Regions from separate parts of the Rhizobium sp. G187 genome, predicted to be linked through region 1. Evidence: riboswitches for the same ligand, from Rfam matches in the RefSeq annotation. Region 1 holds a riboswitch; the other holds the start of a gene.
What was found. Region 1 has a riboswitch for cobalamin ahead of ACSV9I_RS19420 (ABC transporter ATP-binding protein). Riboswitches for the same ligand answer to the same signal wherever they lie in the genome.
Positions count from the first base shown of each region.

Region 2: linked by a shared signal. The riboswitch ahead of ACSV9I_RS06395 (aromatic ring-hydroxylating oxygenase subunit alpha) and the one ahead of ACSV9I_RS19420 (ABC transporter ATP-binding protein) in region 1 are both predicted to bind cobalamin.

Region 1 covers NZ_JBPUGM010000008.1:28,750-32,565, forward strand. Annotated here, with positions in the region: gene ACSV9I_RS19410 (ABC transporter permease) at 1-806, shown strand, start outside; gene ACSV9I_RS19415 (ABC transporter permease) at 814-1,605, shown strand; cobalamin riboswitch at 1,893-2,125, shown strand; gene ACSV9I_RS19420 (ABC transporter ATP-binding protein) at 2,361-3,155, shown strand; gene ACSV9I_RS19425 (ABC transporter substrate-binding protein) at 3,173-3,816, shown strand, end outside.
Region 2 covers NZ_JBPUGM010000002.1:322,715-326,530, reverse strand. Annotated here, with positions in the region: gene ACSV9I_RS06400 (hybrid-cluster NAD(P)-dependent oxidoreductase) at 1-972, opposite strand, end outside; gene ACSV9I_RS06395 (aromatic ring-hydroxylating oxygenase subunit alpha) at 974-2,218, opposite strand; cobalamin riboswitch at 2,319-2,520, opposite strand; gene ACSV9I_RS06390 (DUF6656 family protein) at 2,825-3,427, shown strand; gene ACSV9I_RS06385 (DUF6656 family protein) at 3,661-3,816, shown strand, end outside.

The DNA of each region.
Region 1 (3,816 bases):
TCGTCATCGTGCCAAACCTCTATCTGTTCGAAAACTCCTTCAGACCCTATCTGCCGGTACAGGAAATGGGCGGCCCGAAGGATGTCTATACACTCAAGAACTACCTGACCTTCTTTCAGAGCCCGATCCACATCTCGGTCTTTATCTGGACGGTCCTCTATTCCTCGATCGTGACCGCGATCTGTTTCGCCATTGCCTATCCGCTCGCCTACTACCTGTCGAAAAAGGCATCGCTCAAGAGCCTGCCGACCATCTTCCTGCTGCTCACCATTCCGCTCTGGGTCAGCGAAATCATGCGCTCCTTCGCCTGGTTCATCATCCTGTCGCTGAAGGGACCGCTCAACTACATCCTGCTCGATATCGGTCTCATCGAACGCCCGATCCGCTGGATGACTGGTTTCCGCAGCGTGATGATCGGCCTCGTCTACACCTATGTCCTGTTCATGCTGTTCCCGGTCTACAATGCGATCCAGTCGCTCGATACGAGCCAGATCGAGGCGGCGGACGATCTGGGTGCATCCTGGTGGCGCATCCACTGGCGCGTGATCCTCCCCCATGCCAAACCGGGCATCGCTTCTGGATCCGTGATGGTCTTCATGCTCTCGGCCGGGTCTATCCTCGTGCCGACGCTGCTCGCGTCGACCAATTCGCGCTGGTTCACGGAAATCATCCAGCAATGGATGTTCGAATCGCTCGACTGGAATACGGGCGCGGCCTACGCATTCCTGCTTCTGATCCTGTGCACGCTCTTCGTCACCGCCGTGATGCGGATCTTCCGCGTCAAACTGTCCGACATTGCGAAGTGAGGCCGGCATGACCCAGAAATCCGACTGGCTGTTTCGCGTCTATCTCGTAATCTTCCTTGCCTATCTCTTGCTGCCACTGGTGGTCATGGGCGGCGCCGCCTTTAACGACACGCGGTTTCCCTCCGTGTTTCCCTGGCAGGGATTTACCCTGCAGTGGTTTGTCGAATTGTGGAACGATGCTCGCCTGCTGAACGCCTTCAAGAACACCTTGCTGGTTGCGCTCGCTGTCGTCGCGATCTCTGTCCCGATCGGCACCGCCGCTGCCATCCTCGTCAACAATCTCGGCGGCACGCTCCGATCCACACTCTATGGAATGATGGTCGCGCCCGTGCTCACGCCCGGCGCCGTCATCGGCATATCGACCCTGCTGTTCTGGAATTCGCTCGGCGTGGCCCCCGGCCTGCATCTCGCGGTCCTCGGCCAGGCCTCCTATATCTCGGCCTTCGTGATGTTGTTGGTCCTTGCGCGCCTTCAGAGTTTCGACCGCTCGCTGGAGGAAGCAGCCCTTGATCTCGGTGCAAGCCATATGATGGTTCTGCGCCGCATTCTTCTGCCGCATCTCTACCCGGCACTGGGTGCTGGCGCCGTTATCGCTTTCTTCCAGTCGATCGAGAACTTCAACGTAACGCTCTTCACACGCGGCCCCTACGATACCTTGACCGTCTACGTTTTCTCGAAGGTCCGAAGTGGGATTACGCCAACGATCAACGCGCTCTGTGTCATCCTGATCGCCGCGACCCTGCTCGGCGTCCTGATTATCGAGATCCGCCGTCGCAGCGTGGGCCGTCCTCAGGCTTGACCTCCAATCGACCTCCGGCACAGGTAGGAACGGCGCCTGATCTCCGGCTGGCTTGCTGAGCTGGCCCGGAGATGCCACTTCCGCAGGCGGCGGATTGGCGACTGTCTCTTACTGGGGGGATCGGACTGCACTACCCGCGTTTGCCCGGTGTTTCTCCAGGCTTTCATCGTCTGAGACGGCACGCGCCTAAGCACGGGAATTTCCTTGCACTCGCATTGTAATGATATTACAGAACGCAGGAATTGATTGATGCGCAGGTGAGGGGCTTGACCAGCAGAGCTTTGGCACCCTATTCAGAAGGGGACGGTTCCCTCATCGGATGACTTCGAGGGGATTAATAGGGAACACGGTGAGGACGACCCATACAGGGACCAAGACCGTGGCTGCCCCCGCAACTGTAAGCGGATTGCCGTTCATCCTGGTGGCGTGAGAGCGCCAAGCCACTGCGAAGTTTCGCGGGAAGGTTGATGATCTGCACATATCCGTGAGCCAGGAGACCTGCCGTCAAGAGAAATGTAACTGCAGCGGACGGGGTGTTCCGATGGATCTGAATGGAAAATTGCGCTGGTCGCCAGCGCATGAAAAATTTGCCATTTCGCCTCCCGGTCAGTCCTTGGGGGGAAAGTCGTGGCAAGTCTCACATATCACCAGCTAATCCATTGCCCGGGATGCTGTGGCATCGGCATGGCTGACATGGTTCGCGCGCGGATGCCTTGGACCCCGCTGCCCCCTGACACCAAGCAGGGGCGTCTCTAATGAGCTGTGACACGCAAGGAGTTGGTATCCAGGTCTCAGATCTCGGCTGGGGGCCGGATGCCGCACGCTTTCTCATCCGTGACGTCAGCTTCGCTCTGAAAGCCGGCGATCGATTGGCTATTATTGGTCCGAATGGAGCAGGCAAGACCACCCTGCTTCGCTGCCTCTACCGTGGCCTTATGCCCCGAGAAGGTCGGGTTCATATTGAAGGCGAAGACATCTGGCAGATGCAGGCCCGGCGCGTTGCCCAGAAAGTTGGCGTTGTTCTGCAGGAGATGCCGGCCGACTTTCCATTCAACGTCCGCGATGTCGTGATGATGGGCCGAATTCCGTGGCGTACCGGGCTATCCGGCTGGACGGCCGAGGATCGCGACCAGGTTGATCACGCGCTCGAACACTTGAGCCTGGCGGATATGGGCAAGCGGCAGTTCTCGACATTGTCGGGTGGTGAGAAGCAGCGGGTGCTCGTCGCCCGCGCGCTGGCGCAGCAGCCGCAGATCATGATCCTCGATGAGCCGACAAATCATCTCGACATCCGACACCAGCTCGAGATTCTCGACCTCCTGGGACGGCTGAAGCTGACCATTATCACCACCTTGCACGACATCAATCTGGCAACCGATTTTGCCACCCATGTGGGCTTGATGAATGCCGGGTCCCTGACGGCTTTCGGCGATCCTAAATCGGTTCTGACCGAAAAACTTCTGTCTCGTACCTTCGGTGTGACGGCCAATCACAGAGCCGATGATCACGGCCGATTGTCCGGCTTCTCATTTTCCCTTGCCGCTTCCTGATTTTGAAAGGGTCTCTCATGCCTGCCGCCTTGTTCTCCCGATTGGTCTTCGGTGTTGTCGCCACGTTCCTCGCAACCAGCGCACTGGCGGCTCCGGTGACGGTGAAGAGCTGCAATCGAGAAGTCACCTTCGACGCGCCGCCAAAGCGTGCCGTTTCAAACGACGTCAATCTGACCGAGATGATGCTCGCCTTGAAGCTACAGGATCACATGGTCGGCTATACGGGTGTCTCGGGATGGAAGACGCTGGATGAGACCTTGCGTGAAGGCGTGAAGGAACTCCCGGAGCTTTCGCCGAAGTACCCGACCAAGGAAGTGCTGCTCGACGTGGACGCTGACCTTTACTTTGCTGGATGGAACTACGGCATGAAGGTTGGCGGCGAGGTCACCCCCGAAACGCTCGAACCGTTCGGCATCAAGGTCTACGAATTGACCGAATCCTGCATCCACATCATGGCGAAGAACAAGCCGACGATGGAGGACATGTTCACCGATATCATCAATCTTGGCCGGATTTTCGCGGTCGAAGATAGAGCAGAGGCGCTGGTTGCCGGTTATCGTGCGGGCCTTGATCAGATTACCACCCGCATCGGTGCGATCGAAAAGCCGACGCGTGTCTTCGTCTATGATTCCGGCACGGAGAAGCCCTTCACGTCAGGTCG
Region 2 (3,816 bases), on a different contig from region 1:
CAGCTTCATCACCTTGCAGGTGCCGCAAAGGCCAGACTCGCAGGCTGCGCCGATGCGAACGCCGGCGGCACGCGCCGCCTGCAGCACGGTATGGCCCGGCGCACAAAGACCGTCCTTGCCCGACATGGCAAAGGTGACCTTGGTTGCCGCTTCGCCGTCCGAATGGTCGGCGACCACGATCGGCAGTTCCGGCTTGACTGGCTGGAAGGCTTCCTCGTGATACTGCTTCATGTCGAAGCCGGCGCCTTCAAGCGCTTCACGAACGGTTGCCATGAAGGGCGCCGGTCCGCAGCAGAACACGGTGCGCTCAAGGAAGTCAGGCGCCAGGAGTGCGATCTTCGCCTTGTCGATACGACCCTTCAGGCCCGACCAGAGCTGGCCGCGCGACACTTGCTCGACAATGAAGCCGAGCGTGAGATGCGGCATCTCGCGCGCCTTGGCCTCCAGCTCCCAGCGAAAGATGATGTCATCAGGGGAGCGGGCACAATTGAGGAAGGTGATATCGCTATCGGGTGCCCGATCTGCCATGTCGCGGGTCATCGACACCATGGGCGTGATGCCGGAGCCGGCGGAGATGAAGAGGTATTTCCTGCCCGGGTGCTTTGCATAGGAGAAGTCACCCAGCGGCCCGATCGCCTTCAGCGCCATGCCCGGCTTCAGGTGATCGAACATCCAACGCGTGCCGATGCTGTCGGCCTGCGCCTTGACCGTGACCGCCACCGTATAGGGACGAGACGGGCTCGACGACAGGGTATAGGTGCGCATCACCGGCTCGGGGCCGACAGGGATTTCGAGCGTCACGAACTGGCCGGGCAGATAACGGAACCAGAGGCCGGGCTTGTTCGGCTTGAAGGTGAAGGTCATCACGTCGGGGGCTTCCGGCGTGACGGCAACACACTCAAGGAGATGCTCCCGGTCGGACCAGGGGCGCATCTCATCGACATGGCGATACTGGGTGACGGCGATATTCATCTCACGCCACCGCTGTCAGGCGGGCCTTGTCGCCCTGCAAGCGGTTGATCATGAAGGTCGTGTACCATTCGACGAACTGCATCACGCCGCCTTCGTGGTCCACCGAGTAAGGACCGGGCTCATAGGCCGGCGAGCGGATGCCGAAAGCATTTTCTTCGACGATCGACCGGTCCTGATCATTGGTCATGTTCCAGACATGGGTCAGTTCCTCGAGGTCGTAGTCAACGCCTTCGACTGCATCCTTGTTGACCAGCCAGGTGGTGGTGACGGCGGTTTCCTCAGCCGAGAGCGGCAGCACGCGGAAGGAAATCGCATGGTCGCCAAGAATGTGGTTCCAGGTCGTCGGATAGTGGAAGAGCAGCATGGTGCCGATATGGCTGATCGGGACCTCGGCCGAGAGCGGCTTCTTCACCGCACGCTTGCCGGACATGGTGTAGCTTTCGGCATCCTGGATCAGAGGCATGCGGGCGGTGCGGAACTGGCCGGACGGGTCCATCTTGAACTCGGACGGCAGGCCTGCAGCTTCGCAGCGCGCCCAGTGTTCGGAGATGAACGGGTCGTCGCCTGCACCCTGCACGCCGGTTGCGGTCGGGGCTTCCGGATAAGTGCGGCAGAGCTCCGGGTGATTGCCGGCGCAGTGATAGCACTCGCGGTTGTTTTCCCAGACGAGCTTCCAGTTGCCCTTCTCGATGATGGTGTTCTGGTGGGCAACCTTCGCCTCCCACAGCCGGTGCGGCTTCATGTAGGGCTCGATCGAGGCGCGGACGGGGGCGAAATCGGGGGCATCATTGGCCAGGCAGATGAAGATGTAGCCGGCGACGCTTTCGCAATGCACGGTCTTCAGGCCGAATTCGCTCTTGTCAAAGGTTTCGCCCATCTGGCGGGCAAAGACGAGCGAGCCATCGAGATCGTAGGTCCACTGGTGATAGGGACAGACGAGCTTGGCAGATGCGCCGCGATCCTGGGTGCAGACGCGGTGGCCGCGATGGCGGCAGGTGTTGTGGAAGGCCCGGATGACCTGATCCTTGCCGCGCACCATGACGACGGGATAATCGCCGATCTGTGCGGTGAAATAATTGCCGGCGCGCGGGATTTCGCAATCATGGCCGACAAACAGCCAGTCGCGATACCAGATCTGCTCCATATCGAGCTTGAAGTAATCCTGGTCGATATAGAAGGGCTGCTCAAGGGAGAAACCCTCGCGGCGGTTTTTGAGCTGTCGCAGTATCGTCGCCTGCAGGTCCATGTCGTCCTCGTTTAAGCGCTGGCGGAGAAGAGCGGAGAAGGATCGCCCCGCTTCCTTGGGAAGCGGACCTGACGCATCTCCGGCCGCCCTCCGCGACCTTGAATGTTCGTTTCCCGAGGCTGGTTTCCGGGCTAAGGAGTGGTCCATTCACGGACCGCGCCGGCGCCTTCCCAGGGTTGCCCCCAGTGGCCTTTTGCCGAAGCGCATTCTCCACCACCGTTGCGGGGGCAGCGCCGGATTTTGACCGGCTTCCCGATTTCCACCCTCCCTAGCTGGGCGGCACCTCGAGCTTGGGTTCATCTAATCACACGGTCGAAATTCTCGCCGCACTGCGAAACGACACGGTCGGAAGTGTTTGCGACATGTCGCAACTTCGCTTGTCCAGCGCCCGTGGAGAAATTTTCGTTACTTTACTTGCGTCTAAGCAATGCCGCATTCCGGACGACAGGTCACGATGGCGCAAAATGGCCAACGGCGGAGATGTTTTGAGCTTTTGCGACTGGCAAGCTTCGGGAAACGTGTTTCAGCGATACTATCTGCAAATCGCCATCAATCAGGCTGCGTCGAGCTTTTCTCGCGCGCGTCTGTCAGGGCCGGGATATCGACATGCAGAAACTCAGATATTACGCATCGCCAAAGAAAAGCGACGCGAAGGCGCTGGCCAAGGCACAGCATACCGAGTTCTTGCGCACAGGTCGCATTTCGCGCAGCCGCGAGGACTGGCTGGCAGATGAACGACGCTATCTGACCTATGAAGAAGTTGCCGAGCGAACGGGCAAGCGGCTTGAGGCAGCAGCCGAGACGACCCATGCGCGCATCAACGCGGTGCACCGCGACATCCGCTTTCCAAAACTCATCTTCCACCGCACGCTGAACAACAGCCCGCATCTGGGCTATTGCCATGTGACTGCAGCACGGACGAACTTCGCGCAATATGCCGATGTGCGCTGGGCCTTCTATATCGCCAACTTCGTGGCAGAGCTCGGCGGCAGCGAATCCTTCTTCGACCAGATCCGGCAGAGCTATGCCCGTATGTATTTCGCCGTCGCGATGAAGCCGGAGGCGGAAACCAAGGCAATGGCGATCGACCGGACGGTGCGCGAGAATGGCCTCTTGTTCACCACGCAGGACCCACAGGAAGCTCTGCGTAACGTGTTGATGCTGGGCGCCCGCAACGCGGAATTGCGCAAAATCATTCAAAAGCTCTGAGCGACGGACAGGCCACATTCGCAGCAGCGGTCTCCCTGTTCACCACCAAACATCCGAATTCCGTGGATGTCCGGAGGTCGGGACAGCGCCTGTGCGCAAATTTTCACCACGACGAAAATCGCTCACTTTTTCAGCCACTTTATCCGAAAATTCCCATAACCGAAAATTGCAGTTAACTGTGAAAAGTTACAGTTGCCACCGTTACAGAGGCATCCAAGGGGACATTCTTTCCCATGCAAAAGCATATATATTTCGAGACGGCCCGGACATCGCAACCCGCACGCAACAACAAGGCTTCCGACTACCTCAGACACGGTCCCTTTGCGCAACATCTGGAAGACTGGGTTCCAGACGAACGCCGCTATCTGACTTATGAAGAAGTCGCTGAG